DNA from 4 places in the Streptomyces sp. NPDC006208 genome. Region 1 is predicted to be linked to each of the others. Evidence: riboswitches for the same ligand, from Rfam matches in the RefSeq annotation. Region 1 holds a riboswitch; each other region holds the start of a gene.
What was found. A riboswitch is a leader RNA that binds a small molecule or an ion and turns the genes downstream of it on or off. The one in region 1 is predicted to bind cobalamin.
Positions count from the first base shown of each region.

Region 2: another riboswitch for cobalamin. It lies ahead of ABZ208_RS14315 (prenyltransferase/squalene oxidase repeat-containing protein); the one in region 1 lies ahead of metE (5-methyltetrahydropteroyltriglutamate--homocysteine S-methyltransferase).
Region 3: another riboswitch for cobalamin. It lies ahead of ABZ208_RS16365 (ribonucleoside-diphosphate reductase subunit alpha); the one in region 1 lies ahead of metE (5-methyltetrahydropteroyltriglutamate--homocysteine S-methyltransferase).
Region 4: another riboswitch for cobalamin. It lies ahead of ABZ208_RS27600 ((2Fe-2S) ferredoxin domain-containing protein); the one in region 1 lies ahead of metE (5-methyltetrahydropteroyltriglutamate--homocysteine S-methyltransferase).

Region 1 covers NZ_JBEXSW010000013.1:56,826-60,976, forward strand. The annotation lists gene metE (5-methyltetrahydropteroyltriglutamate--homocysteine S-methyltransferase) at 1-2,030, opposite strand, end outside; cobalamin riboswitch at 2,110-2,333, opposite strand; gene ABZ208_RS12810 (DUF1775 domain-containing protein) at 2,563-4,002, shown strand.
Region 2 covers NZ_JBEXSW010000014.1:158,195-162,345, forward strand. The annotation lists gene ABZ208_RS14305 (BTAD domain-containing putative transcriptional regulator) at 1-557, shown strand, start outside; gene ABZ208_RS14310 (MBL fold metallo-hydrolase) at 885-1,919, shown strand; cobalamin riboswitch at 1,971-2,092, shown strand; gene ABZ208_RS14315 (prenyltransferase/squalene oxidase repeat-containing protein) at 2,204-3,436, shown strand; gene ABZ208_RS14320 (SCO2322 family protein) at 3,436-4,068, shown strand.
Region 3 covers NZ_JBEXSW010000017.1:109,711-113,861, reverse strand. The annotation lists gene ABZ208_RS16375 (DUF3311 domain-containing protein) at 283-573, shown strand; gene mctP (monocarboxylate uptake permease MctP) at 570-2,198, shown strand; cobalamin riboswitch at 2,328-2,460, shown strand; gene ABZ208_RS16365 (ribonucleoside-diphosphate reductase subunit alpha) at 2,597-4,151, shown strand, end outside.
Region 4 covers NZ_JBEXSW010000038.1:15,652-19,802, reverse strand. The annotation lists gene ABZ208_RS27610 (iron ABC transporter permease) at 1-90, opposite strand, end outside; gene ABZ208_RS27605 (ABC transporter substrate-binding protein) at 171-1,160, opposite strand; gene ABZ208_RS27600 ((2Fe-2S) ferredoxin domain-containing protein) at 1,293-1,682, opposite strand; cobalamin riboswitch at 1,722-1,913, opposite strand; gene ABZ208_RS27595 (hypothetical protein) at 2,141-3,154, shown strand.

The DNA.
Region 1 (4,151 bases):
TCGCCGAACTCGGCATAGCACATGTGGGTGTGGATCTGGGTCCCAGGACGCACGCCACTGGTGGTCAGGCGGAACGCCTCCGTCGCCCACGCCAGGTACGCGGCGCGGCCGGAGCTGCGCAGCGGCAGGGTCTCGCGCAGGGCGGGCTCGTCCACCTGGATCACCGATGTGCCGGCCTCCTCGAGGTCGTTCACCTCGTCCCTCAGGGCCAGCGCGACCTGGCGGGCGGTCTCACCGAGCGGCTGGTCGTCGCGGACGAAGGACCAGGCGAGCATGGTGACCGGGCCGGTGAGCATGCCCTTGACCGGGCGGTCGGTGAGCGACTGGGCGTAGCGCGTCCAGCGCAGGGTCATCGGCTCGGGGCGGGAGATGTCACCGGCGAGGATCGGCGGGCGGACGTAGCGGGTGCCGTACGACTGGACCCAGCCGTGCCGGGTGGCGAGGTAGCCGGTGAGCTGCTCGGCGAAGTACTGGACCATGTCGTTGCGTTCGGGCTCGCCGTGCACCAGGACGTCGATGCCGGCCTTCTCCTGGAAGGCGATCACCTCGCGGATCTCCGCCTCGATGCGCCCCTCGTACGCATCCTGCCCGATCCGGCCGGCCCGCAACTCCGCCCGTGCGGCGCGCAGCTCGCCGGTCTGCGGGAAGGAGCCGATGGTGGTCGTCGGCAACAGCGGCAGACCGAGGTGGGTGCGCTGCGCCACGGCCCGCTCCGGGTACGGCTGCGGGCGGCGGGCGTCCGCGCCGGTGACCGCGGCCGTTCGGGCCCGTACGGCGGGGTCGTGGGTGAGTGCCGAGGCGGCGCGTGAAGCCAGGGCGGCACGGTTGGCGGCAAGTTCCGCGGCAATGGCGTCCGTGCCCCGGGCGAGCCCGCGGGCGAGGATGACGGTCTCGGTGGTCTTCTGCCGGGCGAAGGCGAGCCAGCGGGCGATGTGCGGGTCGATGTCCCGTTCGGTGGTGACATCGAGCGGCACGTGCAGCAGGGAGCAGGAGGCGGAGACGTCGACCCGGTCGGCGAGAGCGAGCAGGGTGCCGAGTGTGGCCAGTGACTTCTCGAAGTCGTTGATCCAGATGTTGCGTCCGTCGACGACACCCGCGACCAGCCGCTTGCCGGGCAGCCCGCCGACCGCCGCGAGGTCGTCGAGGTTGCCTGCGGCGGGCCCCGTGAAGTCCATGGCCAGCCCGTCGACGGGTGCCTTCGCGAGGACGGGAAGGGCCTCGCCCAGCCGGTCGAAGTACGAGGCGACGAGCAGCTTCGGCCGCTCCATGAGCGCGCCCAGCTCGCGGTAGGCGCGTGCGGCCGCGTTCAGCTCGGCCGGGGTGCGGTCCTGCACGAGAGCGGGCTCGTCGAGCTGCACCCACTCCGCGCCCGATGCGCGCAGTTCGGAGAGCACCTGTGCGTAGACGGGCAGCAGCCGGTCCAGCAGCGTGAGAGGTTCGAAGTCGGGAGCGACGCCCGGCGCGGGCTTGGCCAGCAGCAGATACGTCACGGGCCCGAGCAGCACGGGCCGGGCGGTCAGGCCCAGGGCGCGCGCCTCGGTGAACTCACCGACCTGTTTGCCGGAGTCGGCGCGGAAGACGGTGTACGGCCCGAGTTCGGGAACGAGGTAGTGGTAGTTGGTGTCGAACCACTTGGTCATCTCGAGCGGCAGCACGTCCTGGGCACCGCGGGCCATGGCGAAGTACCCGTCCAGCGCGTCCTTTTGGACGGCAGCGCGATGGCGGACCGGGATCGCACCGACCATCACACTGGTGTCCAGGACATGGTCGTAGTACGAGAAGTCACCGGTCGGGACCTCGTGGAGGCCGGCGTCGGCGAGTTGCTGCCAGTTGGCGCTGCGCAGCCGGGCGGCGGTGCGGTGCAGGTCCTGCGCCGAGACCCGGCCCTTCCAGTAGCCTTCGACGGCCTTCTTCAGCTCCCGGTTCGGGCCCTGCCGGGGGTGGCCGTACACGGTGGGTGTCACCGAACTGGTCACGGAACTGGTCACGGAACTCTCCTTCGCGAGTCGTGGGACGACCCCGGGCCGCATAGGGCGCGCGAAGGAACGGGGCAGCCGTGCCACCCGTACCGCCGACCCGCCCACGAGGTCACCGAGATCTCCGTGCGCGTCGTCGCACACGGGCAGTGGCAGGTCTTCGGACTCATGGGCGCGCCTCATGTCGGGCGAGGCACCTACTGGCCGTCGCTTCCCGGACCCGTACGACGGATCCAGTGCGTATGACGGCGATCGTTCCCACATACCGCTGCGGGGCAGTCCCGGATTCTCACCGGGTTCCCTCTTGCGACGCTCCTGCCTGGAGGGCAGGGGCGAACCAGCTGCGCGGCCAGCCTACGCCAGGGGGTGCACCACGGGGGCCGAGCGCCCTGTCTCCTGCTCCGCACCCGCTCCACAGCGGCCGCGGCAACGACCCGGTCCCTCAGCGGCGGGGGTGGACCCGCAACGGGGCCGACGCGAAGCGGCGTGACCCCGCTCGGGGACGCCTTGAGTCCCCGGGCCTGCGAATACGTATTGCCGGGATGTGGCGGTGCGGGGCGGCGAGGACGTGGATGATGGGCGCGGCATGACCGCGACCACCCGCTCCTGCGCACCCTCCGTGAGCCGCTGCCCCGCCGACGGCGGACAGGCCGAGCGGTGGCTGCGGGCTGGGCTCTTCGCGGTGATCAGTACGGTGCTGGCCGCGGCGGGCCATCATCTGGGATCGAAGGACCCGGTGCTGTGGCCGCGGCTGCTGGGGGCGGGGGTCATGGTGTTCCTCGCCGCCCTGCCGGGTGCGGGGCGTGCCCGTAGGCCGGCCCCGGTGCTGGCGGCGACGCTCGCCGCGCAACTGGTGCTGCACCGCGGTCTGTCCATGAGTTCCGGGGCGAGTGCAGTACCGGCGCACCGGGCCCATGGGGCTGCGGGCCAGGAGTACGCGACCCACCACAGCGTCTCGCTGATGCTCGTGGCGCATGTCGTGGCGGCCGCGTCCGTCGCCGTGCTGATGCAGCGCGCCGACCGGCGGCTGTCCGAGCTGCCGCATGCCGCGGGGCGATGGGTCGAGGCCGCCGCCGTCGCACTGGCCGCCGCGGCGGGGCGGCTGTCGCTGCGGCCTGCCGACCGGACGGGTCGGCAGGCCGTGCCGATGCCCGCCGCCCGTCGCCCTGTCCCGCTGCGGGCGCGGCTTGTTCATGTCGTGGTGCGCAGGGGGCCACCGGGGGCGGGGTGTTCCGTCGCCGTCCCCCTCGTCACGCGCCGATCAGCGCCGCACCCGAAAGAGCCCGCACACATGAACACATCACGCATCTCCCGGTCCGTCAGCCGCCTCGGGCTGGTCAGCGCCGCCGCGCTGGTCACCGTCGTCGCCGGGGCGACGACCGCGGCCGCGCACGCCGGGGTGACCGCCTCCGACGCCCGTGCGCTCGCCGAGAACGTCACCCTGACCTTCACCTCCGAGGCCGAGTCGGACACCGCCGGCATCAAGGAGCTGCGGATCGTCCTGCCCGAGGGCATCGCACCGGACGCGGTCACGCTCAAGGACGCCCCGAAGGGATGGAAGCTGACACCCACCGCGGAGGGTTACACGGTGGGCGGCACCACGCTCCAGACTGGTACGGACGCCGAGTACAGCGTCGTCGTACGACAGTTGCCGGATGCGACGTCCCTGGCGTTCAAGACCGTCGAGACATACGGCGACGGGAAGGTCGCGCGGTGGATCGAGGTGCCGGGCGACGGTGAGCAAGTGGAGAATCCGGCACCGCTGCTCAAGCTGGAGCCTGCCGCACGCGGCGCGAAGCCGATCACGCCGAGCCCGAGCACAAGCCCGGCCACGGACGGCAAGCCGTCCTCGGACGGGAGCGCGCCCGCGAAGTCTCCTGCGTCATCGGCGTCGCAGCCGGCGAAGGCCGGCAAGGAGAGCGACAGCGGCACCACGGGTGTCATCGTCGGTGTGATCGCTGCCGTGGCCGTCCTGGGCGCGGGCGGAGCGCTGTGGTTCAAGCGCCGTAACAGCGCCTCGGCATAGGGTCCGGCACGCGCGGGCCGCGAGCGTGCTGCCGCTCACGGTCCGCCGTGTGATCGCGGCCGCTGGGTGATCTCCCGTGCCGCGCGGATGCCCGCGCGGCACGGGGGCCCGCCCTGTCCGACGAAGCCCTGATCGCCCCCTGATCGCAT
Region 2 (4,151 bases), on a different contig from region 1:
AACGGGCCGACGACGAGTGGGGGGTGTCGCTGGCGCTGGCGATGCGGTCGATGAGCCGGTTCATGCGGGGGGAGGTGCACACAGCGTTTGCCGACGCGCGGGCGGCGCTCGCCGCGGCGGAGCGCAACGGCCGCCCGATACCGATCAGCCAGCGCCTGCTCTCCCTTGCGGACGGTCATGAGGCGCTCGGCGAACGGGGGGAGGCGCGGGCGGTGCTGCTGCGGGGTGAGGAACTGCTGCGCGAGGCCGGCGACCCGCTGTTGCTGGCGTTGACGCTGACACGGCTGGGGTCGGTCACGGACGACCTTGCGGAGGCGGAACGCCGCCATCGCCAGGCGCTGGCGCTGCACGCGGGCATCTCGCGGCGCTCGGAGCCGCACCGCACGCGACTCGAGATGGAGATCCGCCGCCGCCTGGGTCGGTCGTACGCGGCGGCAGGAGCGCGGGCACGGGCACGACGGGAGTTCCGGGCGGCACTGGCCCTGGAGCGAGCGGCAGAACACCCGGAGCTGCAGGAGCAGTTACGGGCTTCGCTGGCGGAGGCGGACAGCGAGTGACCCGGCGTCACCGGCGGGGCGCCCGGGCGTCACCGACGGGGAACTGTGCGCGGGTTCCCGGTCGGTGCGGGCCGAGGACCCGAACGGTGGAGCTTCGACGGAGCCCGCGGCAGGCCGACCGGAGCCCGTTCGCCCCTTGCGGACATTTCCGCAAGGGCTTCCCTGCAGCGTCCTTGCACGCCATCCTGACGGTGCATCAGTTCCACGTGACCACAGGGGGCAACGAGCGTGCCGTCGACGAAGGACGAAGCGGGACACGAGCCGAGAGGCGAACGGACGAGCGCGCCGGAAGGCCGTCCCTCCACCACCCGGGCGACCGACCCCCACGTGACCGACCACGGCGGTGGGGTGCGCTCCCTCCGGGTACCCATTCCGGACAACCCCCTCGGGCACACCCTGGTCCATCTGCTCGACACCGACCGCGGTCCCGTCCTCATCGACACCGGCTGGGACGACCCCGCGTCCTGGGACACCCTCACCGCCGGCCTGACCGCGTGCGGCACCTCGGTCGCCGAGGTCCACGGCGTCGTCGTCACCCACCACCACCCCGACCACCACGGCCTGTCCGGACAGGTCCGCGAGGCGTCCGGCGCCTGGATCGCGATGCACGCCGCCGACGCCATGGTGGTACGCCGCACCCGGGAGGCCGAGCCGGGGCTGTGGCTCGACTACCTGGCCGACAAGCTCACCCGGGCCGGCGCCCCCGAGGAGCACACCGCCCCGCTGCACGCCGCCCGCGCCGCCGGGCACACGGGCAGCCTCCCCGGGCTGCGCGCGGCGCTTCCCGACCGGGAGATCGTCCCCGGCGAGCTGCTCGACCTCGCGGGCCGCAGGCTGCGCGCCGTATGGACCCCCGGCCACACCCCCGGCCATGTCTGCCTGCACCTCGAGGAGACCCATCCCGCCCGGCTCGCGGGCAACGGCCGGCTGTTCTCCGGCGACCATCTCCTCCCCGAGATCACCCCGCACATCGGCCTGTACGAGGACCCGGACGACGCCACGGTCACCGACCCGCTCGGCGACTACCTCGACTCCCTGGAGCGCATCGGCCGCCTCGCCCCCGCCGAGGTGCTCCCCGCGCACCAGCACGCCTTCACCGATGCGACCGGCCGGGTCAGGGAGCTGCTCGTCCACCACGAGGAGCGCCTGGCCGGCCTGCTCGCCCTGCTGGCGCAGCCGCTCACCCCGTGGCAGGTCGCCGAGCGGATGGAGTGGAACCGCCCCTGGGACGAGATCCCCTACGGCTCGCGCAACATCGCGGTCTCGGAGGCGGAGGCCCATCTGCGCAGGCTCGTGAAGCTCGGCCGCGCGGAGGTGGTGCCGGGCAGCGCACCCGCCCTGTACGTGGCGTCCGAACCGTGACCTTGCCCTGTGACCTGCGCCCCGCCGCCGCCCGGTGACCGGCCGGTACAGTAAGCATGTCGTCATCATGCCCGTACGGGGGGAAGCCGGTGCAAATCCGGCACTGACCCGCAACCGTGAGCCGCCGTCACCGGCGGCGAGTCGGAATGCCTCGTACGCGTTCGTGACCGGCTCGTGCTCACCGGGACCCGCCCGGTGGCCGGCACCGTCGAGGGATACGGAGCCGAGCCTGGTGCCTCAGTGTGCCTGCGCCCGGCCCTGAAGCAGGAGAGGCACCACCCGCCATGACCACCGTTCGCCGCTGCGCAGCAGCACTCGCCGTCTCCGCCGCGCTCGGACTGGCCGTGGTACCGGCCGCCTTCGCCGCGCCGAGCCCCACCCCGTCCGCGGCGCTGCCGTCCGGCCTGTACGGCACGGGCGACCCGACGTATGACGGTGTCTGGCGGCAGTCGCTGGCGCTGCTCGCCCAGGACACGGCCGGTTTCGTGCCCGCCGAGGCGGCCGTGGACTGGCTGACCGGGCAGCAGTGCGCGGACGGCGGCTTCCCCTCGTACCGCGCCGACGCGGCGAAGGCGTGCGACGCCAAGCTTCCGCTGGACACCAACGCGAGCGCCGCCGCCGTGCAGGCACTCGCCGCGCTCGGCGGGCAGGACGCCGCCGTGGACAAGACGGTCGGCTGGCTGAAGTCCGTACAGAACAAGGACGGCGGCTGGGGCTACAACCCGGGCGGGGCCTCCGACGCGAACTCCACCTCCATCGTCATCGGCGCGCTCGCCGCGGCCGGTCACCAGCCGGCCGACGTGACGTCGAAGGACGGCAGGACTCCGTACGACGCGCTCCTGACGTTCGCCAAGCCGTGCGGCGGCAAGGACGGCGGGGCGTTCGTGTACCAGGTCAAGAGCCCCGGCATCGTCGCCGACTCCACCGCTGCCGCGGTGCTCGGCGCGCACGGCAAGGGCCTCGTCGTGACGGCGGGCTCGAAGGACGGCAAGGGCACGGCCTGCGAGAAGGCGACGACGATCGAGGGGGCGGCCCACAACGGCGCGGCGTACCTCGCGAACGGGCTTGCCAAGACCGGGTACTTCAACACTCCGCCGATGCCGGGCGCCGAGGACTCGGCGCCCAAGCCGGACTTCGGGAACACGGCGGACGCGGTCGTCGCACTGACCGCTCAGGGCCTGACCGAGCAGGCGAAGAAGCCGCTGACGTGGCTGGAGCAGAACGCGGCCGCCTGGGCCAAGGAGAGCGGCCCCGCCGCCTATGCCCAGCTGATCCTCGCGGCCCACGCGGCCGGCGCGGACCCGGCCGACTTCGGCGGCCAGAACCTGGTGACCGCGCTCAACGCGACGGGCCCCGCGCCGAAGAAGGCGTCGCCCTCGCCCGCCCCCTCCTCGCGTGACGAGAAGAAGGACGAGGAGTCCGAGTCCCTGTCCATGTGGTGGATCGTGGGTGCGATCTTCGTCGCCAGCGTCGGCGCCGGCTTCCTGATCAGCGGCCGCAGGAAGCCGCGGCAGTGATGCGCACGCGTTTCCTGGCGTTCGTGCTCGGCACCGTCCTCACGGTGCTGAGCGCGGCGCCCGCGCAGGCGGCCGGCTACCGCTACTGGTCGTTCTGGCAGAGCAGCGGGGCGAAGTGGACGTACGCCACCGAGGGCCCGGCCACGGCGCGGCCCGCCGACGGGTCCGTGAACGGGTTCCGGTTCTCGGTGAGCGAGGACAGCGGGGACTCGGCGCAGCCGCGCCGGGGCCCGGACTTCGCGGCGATATGCGCGAAGACGCCGGCGAAGGACGGCAGGAAGCGGATCGCGCTCGTCATCGACCCCGGCACGGCGGGCGACGCCCCTCAGAGCGAGGCCCCGCCCGCGCTGCGCACGGCGTGCGCGCAGGTCGCGGAAGGCGCGACGAGCGCGGAGGCGCTCGCGGCAGTGGCGAAACCGCTGCGCTACAACAGCCAGGCCCTGCTGTGCGCGATCTCGGGCTACCCGAAGTCGGGCTGCGGCGAGCAGGTCTCGGCGCAGGAGAGCCCGTCGCGGGACGCGAAGGACAGCTCGGGCGGCGGCCCGTCACTCGGTGTGGTGGCGGGCATCGCGGCGGTACTGGGTCTGGGCGTGGCGGCGCTGTGGCAGTCCCGCCGCCGGCGCACCCCATGACGCCTGCGCCTGCCCCAAGGCCGCACGACCCGTCCGGCCCGGCCGCCACGCAGCCCACGTCGGACGCCGCCTCCTCACCGGAG
Region 3 (4,151 bases), on a different contig from region 1:
ACAGCGTGGCGAGGTTGCAGCGGCCGAATGACCGAACACGGGCCTTGGCCACACACCCTGCCGGGGTCCGGGCGGCCCGGCACCTGCCTGATCCGCCGTCAACCGCATGGCGCCGCAACAAGCGTTGCGGCGCTATGTCGCGTTTCCCCCGCCGTGCCCGGAGCCTGGGCACAGTCGTTGCCGTACCGATATACGGACAGGGGGTGACTCGCTTCAAAACCCTCGCCTACATTTCCCTGCGCGTTACAGGTACAGCTGATCAGCGAGGGGACGGAGACAACGATGTCCGCAGTGCCCGAGGCGCCCGATGCGCCCGAACCGCCACAAGCGCCCGAAGCGAGGCAACCCGTCGTCACACCGGTGCGGGTCGTCATCGCCCTCTGCCTCCTCGCGCCCTTCGTGGCCATGCTCTGGGTGAGCTCCTACGCGAAGGTCGAACCGACGTTCATCGGCATGCCGTTCTTCTACTGGTACCAGATGTTCTGGGTCCTGCTGTCGACCGCGCTGACGATGGTCGCGTACCAGCTGTGGCAGCGTGACCAGCGCGCCCGCAAGGGAGGTGCGTCGCAGTGAAGGACGACGTGAACGGCGTCGCACTCGGCGTCTTCATCTTCTTCTTCCTGGCCGTCACGGTCATGGGTTTCCTGGCCTCGCGCTGGCGCAAGGCCGAGAACGAGCACAGCCTCGACGAATGGGGCCTGGGCGGCCGGTCGTTCGGCACCTGGGTGACCTGGTTCCTGCTCGGCGGCGACCTGTACACCGCGTACACCTTCGTCGCCGTCCCTGCGGCCATCTACGCGGCCGGCGCGGCCGGCTTCTTCGCCGTGCCGTACACGATCCTCGTCTACCCGCTGATCTTCACCTTCCTGCCGCGGCTGTGGTCGGTGTCGCACAAGCACGGCTATGTGACGACCTCGGACTTCGTGCGCGGGCGCTTCGGTTCGAAGGGTCTCTCGCTTGCGGTCGCCGTCACGGGCATTCTGGCGACGATGCCGTACATCGCACTGCAGCTCGTCGGTATCCAGGCGGTGCTCGACGTCATGGGCGTCGGCGGCGGCGAGACCACCAACTGGTTCGTCAAGGACCTGCCGCTGCTGATCGCGTTCGGCGTGCTCGCGGCCTACACGTACTCCTCCGGACTGCGTGCACCCGCGCTCATCGCCTTCGTCAAGGACACCCTGATCTACATCGTCATCGCGGTGGCGATCATCTACATCCCGATCAAACTGGGCGGCTTCGACGAGATCTTCGCCAGTGCCGGTGAGAAGTTCGCGACCATCAACGAGTCGACCGGCAAGCCGACCGGTGCCCTGGTACCGGGCGACCTGGGCCAGTGGGGTTACGCCACGCTGGCGCTCGGCTCGGCGCTCGCGCTCTTCATGTACCCGCACTCGATCACCGCGACCCTGTCCTCGCGCAGCCGCGAGGTGATCCGCCGCAACACCACGATCCTGCCGCTGTACTCCCTGATGCTGGGCCTGCTCGCGCTGCTCGGCTTCATGGCGATCGCCGCCGGCGTGGAGGTGGCCAACGGCCAGCTGGCGATTCCGCAGCTGTTCGAGAACATGTTCCCGGACTGGTTCGCCGGTGTGGCCTTCGCCGCCATCGGCATCGGCGCGCTCGTACCGGCGGCGATCATGTCGATCGCCGCGGCCAACCTCTTCACCAGGAACATCTACAAGGACTTCATCAAGCCCGATGCGACCCCGGCGCAGGAGACCAAGGTCTCCAAGCTGGTCTCGCTGCTGGTGAAGGTCGGCGCGCTGGTCTTCGTCCTGACCATGGACAAGACCGTCGCGATCAACTTCCAGCTGCTGGGCGGCATATGGATCCTGCAGACTTTCCCGGCCCTGGTCGGCGGTCTGTTCACCCGCTGGTTCCACCGCTGGGCGCTGCTCGCCGGCTGGGCGGTCGGCATGGTCTACGGCACCTGGACCGCGTACGGCGTCGCGACCCCGGCCCAGAAGCACTTCGGCGGCTCGTCCGATGTCATCCCCGGCATCGGTGAGATCGGCTACATCGGCCTCACCGCGTTCGTGCTGAACGTCGTCGTCACCGTGGTCCTCACCTTCGTCCTGCGGGCGGCCAAGGCCCCCGACGGCGTCGACGAGACCAGCCCGTCCGACTACACGGCGGACGCGGGCGACCCGGGCGTCCAGGTCGAACTCCCGCCGGCCACAGCGGGCGCCGGTCACTGACCGACCCACCGCCAACCAACAGCGGGCCGCCGGGAAACCGGCGGCCCGCTCTCGTCCACGACGAGAGCAAAACGGGCAACAACCTACCCACCGACACAACATGTGGTGGGTGACGCAACGGGCCGCCCCCACATGTATGCTCATGCTCGCTGTCGCCGCAGGGGAATCCGGTGCGAATCCGGAACTGTCCCGCAACGGTGTGATGTGGTGCACTTTGCCGCGCCCACAAGTCCGAGGACCTGCCGACGGTGCATCCGGTTCGACCGACCCGGGTGCCAAGACGTCCGGGTCTCGCGGTTGGGCCGGTGGACGCCGTGCACGGTGCTGCCCGCTGCGGCACGTACGCCGCACGGCCTTCCCCTCCCCCGCCGGTCCGGAACCGAGCGAGGGAGCACCACGTGACGATCGCGCCGGCCGATCCGGCCTCAGGCACCGTCGAGCAGACGGCCGACGGCCCCGGGACCGCGCTCCTGCGGCTCCTGACCGAGCTCACGGCCGACCTGCCCGACACCGACCCCGGCAGGGTCGCCGCCGCCGCGCTGCGCGGCCGGCACGCCGGGTCCGACGAGGCCGAACTGCGCTCCCTCGCCACCGACGCCGCCGCCGGACTGATCTCCGAGGACCCCGCCTACTCCCGGCTCGCCGCCCGGCTGCTGACCCGCACGATCGCCGAAGAAGCCGCCGGGCAGGGCGCGGTGTGCTTCTCCGCATCGGTCGCCGTGGGGCACCGCGAAGGCCTGATCGCCGACCGTACGGCCGAGTTCGTGACGCGGCACACGGCCCGCCTCGACGCCCTGATCGACCAGGGCGCCGACGACCGGTTCGGCTACTTCGGGCTGCGCACCCTCTACAGCCGCTATCTGCTGCGCCACCCGATCACCCGTCAGGTGATCGAGACCCCGCAGCACTTCATGCTGCGCGTGGCCGCCGGGCTCGCCGAGGACACCGCGTCCGACGGCGAGAGGGGGGCCCGCGCCCTGGACGAAGTCGCCGCACTCTACGGCCTGATGAGCCGGCTCGACTACCTCCCCTCCTCCCCCACGCTCTTCAACTCCGGCACCCGTCACCCGCAGATGTCGTCCTGCTATCTGCTGGACTCGCCGCTCGACGAGCTCGACTCGATCTACGACCGGTACCACCAGGTCGCCCGCCTCTCCAAGCACGCCGGCGGCATCGGGCTCTCGTACTCCCGTATCCGCGCCCGCGGTTCCCTCATCCGCGGCACCAACGGGCACTCCAACGGCATCGTGCCGTTCCTGAAGACCCTCGACGCCTCGGTCGCCGCGGTGAACCAGGGCGGCCGGCGCAAGGGCGCTGCCGCCATCTACCTCGAGACCTGGCACGCGGACATCGAGGAGTTCCTCGAGCTGCGTGACAACACCGGTGAGGACGCGCGGCGTACCCACAACCTGAACCTCGCACACTGGGTCCCCGACGAGTTCATGCGCCGTGTCGAGGCGGACGCCGACTGGTCGCTGTTCTCGCCCGCCGACGTACCCGGGCTGGTCGACCTGTGGGGCGAGGAGTTCGACACCGCCTACCGCAAGGCCGAGGCAGCGGGCCTGGCCCGCAAGACCATCGCGGCACGCGACCTGTACGGCCGGATGATGCGCACCCTCGCCCAGACCGGCAACGGCTGGATGACCTTCAAGGACGCGTCCAACCGCACCGCCAACCAGACCGCCGAGCCGGGCCGGGTCGTCCACTCCTCGAACCTGTGCACCGAGATCCTCGAGGTCACGGACGACGGCGAGACGGCTGTCTGCAACCTCGGCTCGGTCAACCTCGGTTCGTTCGTCCTCCCGTCCGGCGACCTCGACTGGCAGCGCCTCGACGAGACCGTCCACACCGCCGTGACCTTCCTGGACCGGGTCGTCGACATCAACTTCTACCCGACCGAGCAGGCCGGGCGTTCCAACGCCAAGTGGCGGCCGGTGGGCCTGGGCGCGATGG
Region 4 (4,151 bases), on a different contig from region 1:
GGTGGCCGCGACGGCCAGCAGCGCGGCCAGCAGCAGGAGCACGACCGGGTAGGGGATCCCTGAGCGGCGGACGGCGGGGGCACCGGCCACCGCCGTCCGCTCACTCGTCGCGCCGGTCGCCCCGGGCGTCGCTTTCGCCTCCGTCGCCTCCGACACGCCCGTGGCGTCGGTCACTTGAATCGGTCCGGGTGGAGCTGGCGGGCCAGGGACTCCACGCCGGACGGCACCCGGACTCCCAGCACCGTGGACGACAACGGCAGCACCGCGAACCGCTTGTGCTTGATGGCGGGTACGTCCTTCAGCGCCGGGTTCGCGAGGAGGAACTTCTTCTTGTCCTCGACGGACTGGTCGCCGTAGTCGTAGATGACGATCACCTCGGGCGCGCGCTCGGCCACCTGCTCGAACGACACGTCACCGAACGCCTTGTCCAGCTCGGCGAAGAGGTTCACCCCGCCGGCCTGGTTGATCATCTCGTTGCCGATGCCCGCGCCGCCCGCGGTGAAGGCGGTCTTGTCGCCGCTGTCGTACACGAAGATCTTCACCGGGGTGACGCCGGCGAGCTTGCCCTCGACCCTGTCCAGCGTGCCGTGGAGCTTCTTCAACTGCCGCTCCGCCCGGTCCGGCACGCCGAAGATCTTCGCCACGTTCCGGATCTCCTGGTCCATCGTGGCCATCGTCACCGGACCGGACGGGCACTCCTCGATGTTCAGATAGGAGTTGACCCCCGCCTTGGAGAGTGCGTCGCGGCTGCGCCCTTCCTTCTCGTCGAAGGTGCTGGCGAAACCGCCGTAGGTGAAGTCCGGTTCGGCGGTCAGCAGCGTCTCGAACGAGGGGTACTCCTTCGCCAGGACCTTGATCCCGTCGTAGGCCTCCTGATACTCCGGCAGGATCTTGTCATCGAGATAGGCGGTTCCCACCATCGACTTCTTCAGACCCAGTGCCAGCATGACCTCGGTCGCGTGCTGGTTCATCGACACCGAACGCTGCGGGGGACGCTGATAGGTCGTCTTCACACCGCAGTTGGACACGGTGACCGGAAACCCCTTGGCAGTGGAGTCCGCCGACGAGGCGTCGTCCCGGGCTGCGGTGCCGCCGCATCCGGATATCAGTAGGGCCGCGGCCATGGCCGACAGCAGGGATATCGGGCGCTTGCCCATCATGTGGTGGATCCTCTCACCGCAGGGGTGGTCCTGAACGGTCCGGACAGCGGTCCGGAGGCTGGTCAAAATCGAGAGACTCGTCGTCGGAAGACGTTCGGTCAGACGTGGGAAAGGTGGTGGGGCGTCCGCGGCTCAGCCGGCGTCGGGGAGCGGCACGGACCGGGCGCGCCGAGGCGGGGTGAAGGCGTAGAGCTCGAGGATGTCCGGTGGCGCGGCGACGCCCGGTCCGCCCGCCCGTACCCAGGCGGCGATGTCCTCGGTCGCGGCGGGGTCGTTGACGAGGCCGAACCAGGCCGCCCGGCCGCCCGCGGCGCGCCCCTCGGACGAGGGCTGCACGACGATCACGTTCGCCTGGTCGCACACGTCGAGACAGCCGGAGACACGGACGGGCGCGTCCTCGGCGAGACGCGCGGTCTGCTTCCCGTGGTCGACCCCGGTCACCTTGGGACTGCCACAGCAACAGTCCCGGCACACCACGACCCGGCACGGAACCGCACCGGCCGACGATGGTCTCCTGGGCATCCCGACGAGCCCTCCTCTCCGGGGAAATCCGCCCCAGTCACTTCGAGGAGGCGACCGCGTGAGTCTCCTGGCTCTCGGGTCAACGCTCGTCCCGGCCTTCCCACCCGCATCCGGGCAGTGGTCTGTTCGGGATCCGCTCGCCGATCACAGTGGCGGGACCGCGCCGGATTCACACCGGCTTCCTCGTTCCGCCGTCGCCTATTTCGCGGGACATCATGGCAGAAGGACGCTCCACGTCATAAGCCCGGGCGCCGGACAGGCCGGGGCGAACGGCGGCACACGCCCCCCCGGGCGCGGGCGACACACGCCCCCGCAGGCTCTCGCGCGCTCTGTACAAGCTGGCCGGTCCGGAGTCACTCCGAACGGTTCGTCACGGGACCGTCCGCACATGCCGGCGGCCCCTGGTGGGGCGGGCGGAGGTCGGTGAGGCGGAACACCAACTCGAGGTGGGGTCCGTCGTGGTCGGGCAGTCCGGGCATCGGCACGGGCACAGTGCCCGCCGGGCCGGGCGCTGGTTCCGGTTCGGGACGACGGCAAGGGCTGCGGCCGAAGGCGGTCCGCACTCACTGCACGGCCGGCCTGCTACCGACAGTTTCGCGGATCTCAAGAAGTACGCGAAAGGCACCTTCCAGCCCAACCCCACGACGACAGAGCAGAAAGTGGTGTTCCACAACGATCTGCAGATTCCCATACAGGTCGTCCTGATCAATCGTGATGGTTCGCTCTCCGGGAAGAGTTACAAGGTGACTCCCGGAGGCAAGACGGAGGAGCACTCAGGCAAGGTCAACGACGCCTGGCTGGTCAGGGCCGCCAACTCGGGAGCCTTGATCGACGTCCTGACCGTCACCGCCTCGCAGCCGGGCGACGTGAACCCCCGCAGGGACCCCAGAATCAACTATGTGCCCAATATGAGCGTCCTGAGCGATGGCCCGCCCAGCGCCTCCGCGACCAATAAGTATCCGACCGAAGCGGATGCACACAATTTCCTGGTGGGGCAGGGGGAGAACCCCCACGACTCAAAGGGGGCCGTGACCCGGGAGGTCTGGTGGAACCTCTCCGGCCAGTCGTACTCGCTCGCCCCGGACGAGAGCCTGAGCTGGACGATTGCGACGATTAGCGGTGTCGAGCGTTCCTCCACCGTGGAAACCCAGTTCATCACGAAGCTGGGCTTGGAAGCGAAGGGCGGATGGGAGGCGATCACCACCACGATCAACGCCTCGTTCGAAAAGTCTTACAGGCAGAGTGAGTCAATCACCCTCAAGGAATCCGTGAGTTCTACGGAGACTCGAAGCATCGTGAACACCAGCTCATTCAACAAGATCTACCGGGTGTGGCAGATTATGGAGACGTACACCATCTGGAAGGGAGATGAGATCGTCGCAGAGCTTTCCAATGACACCGGAAACATTGCCACCCCCTTCGCCTGCTACGATTCCGGAGGAAATTGGGTGGAATGCGGTTCGACTCACTGAAGGATCCGTGTTCATGAAGTCCGGGACTCCGAGGTCATTGCCCGGCCGCTGACCCGAAGCCGGCCGGAGGGACGCGAAGTCGCCGTCGTGGCGGCGCCTGCCACGACGGCGACTTCGCGTCTCCGCACGGGCGCCGTTCCCCGGCCGAACCCCGTCGAGCAGCGGCTTCGCGGCCGCCCGTACTCGCGGACCTGTGGGTGGGCGGGCGATTCCCGGCAAGCAAGGGTCGCGGCGGCGGCCGGCAGGAGGGGTCGGCGCGCAAGTTGTGGTACCAGGCGGGTTCTTGGGGCCGCCGTCGGCGGGGGCGATGACCACGCCCTTACCGTCGATCTCCCGGTGGCCGACGCAACTGGTGGGCGCGCGGCCGCCCTCGGGCACCGGCAGGGCCGGGTTGCCGTCGGCCAACGGCCCGCCGGCTTGCCGCCGTTCGCCGGAACTCCTCGACGCCCGGCCGTTTCCGGTCGATCGCCGAAGCCGCCCGGTGTGAGCGGCGCCCACCAGAGGTTGCCGGACACGTCGGTCCAGTGCGCGCTGACGGTCAGCCCCTGGACCGTCACCACGACCGCGGTTGCCGTAGAGGGCCGACCCGGCAGCTCCCGGAGGAACCATCTTCCGGTCCCGGGCGGATCCTGGGACAGATACCGGACGTGCCCCCACCCGTCCTCGTCCTCTGTGAGGACGAACGCCTCAGGAATGCCGTCCTTGAACGGGTTGCAGAAGGCGGCGACGGGGGCGGGACCGCTCCGGTCGAGGCGCTCCCGGCCTCGTTCTCCGTGCGCTTCTGCTCCGTAGCAAGCCATTGCAGCCTCCTCGGCCGTGTCCGGGAACGAAAGCCCCTTGGTGCGCCGTACGACGGGGCCGGTGAACTCCGGCCCCGATGGCTCCATCCCTCCAGTGGGTCGCGGGTCGGCCGCGGTTGCCTGAAGTCGTTTCTCGGCGCATCGCCGGGCGGGCGGACAGACGCTGCCGGAATCAGGCATACGCCAAAAGCGTCGTT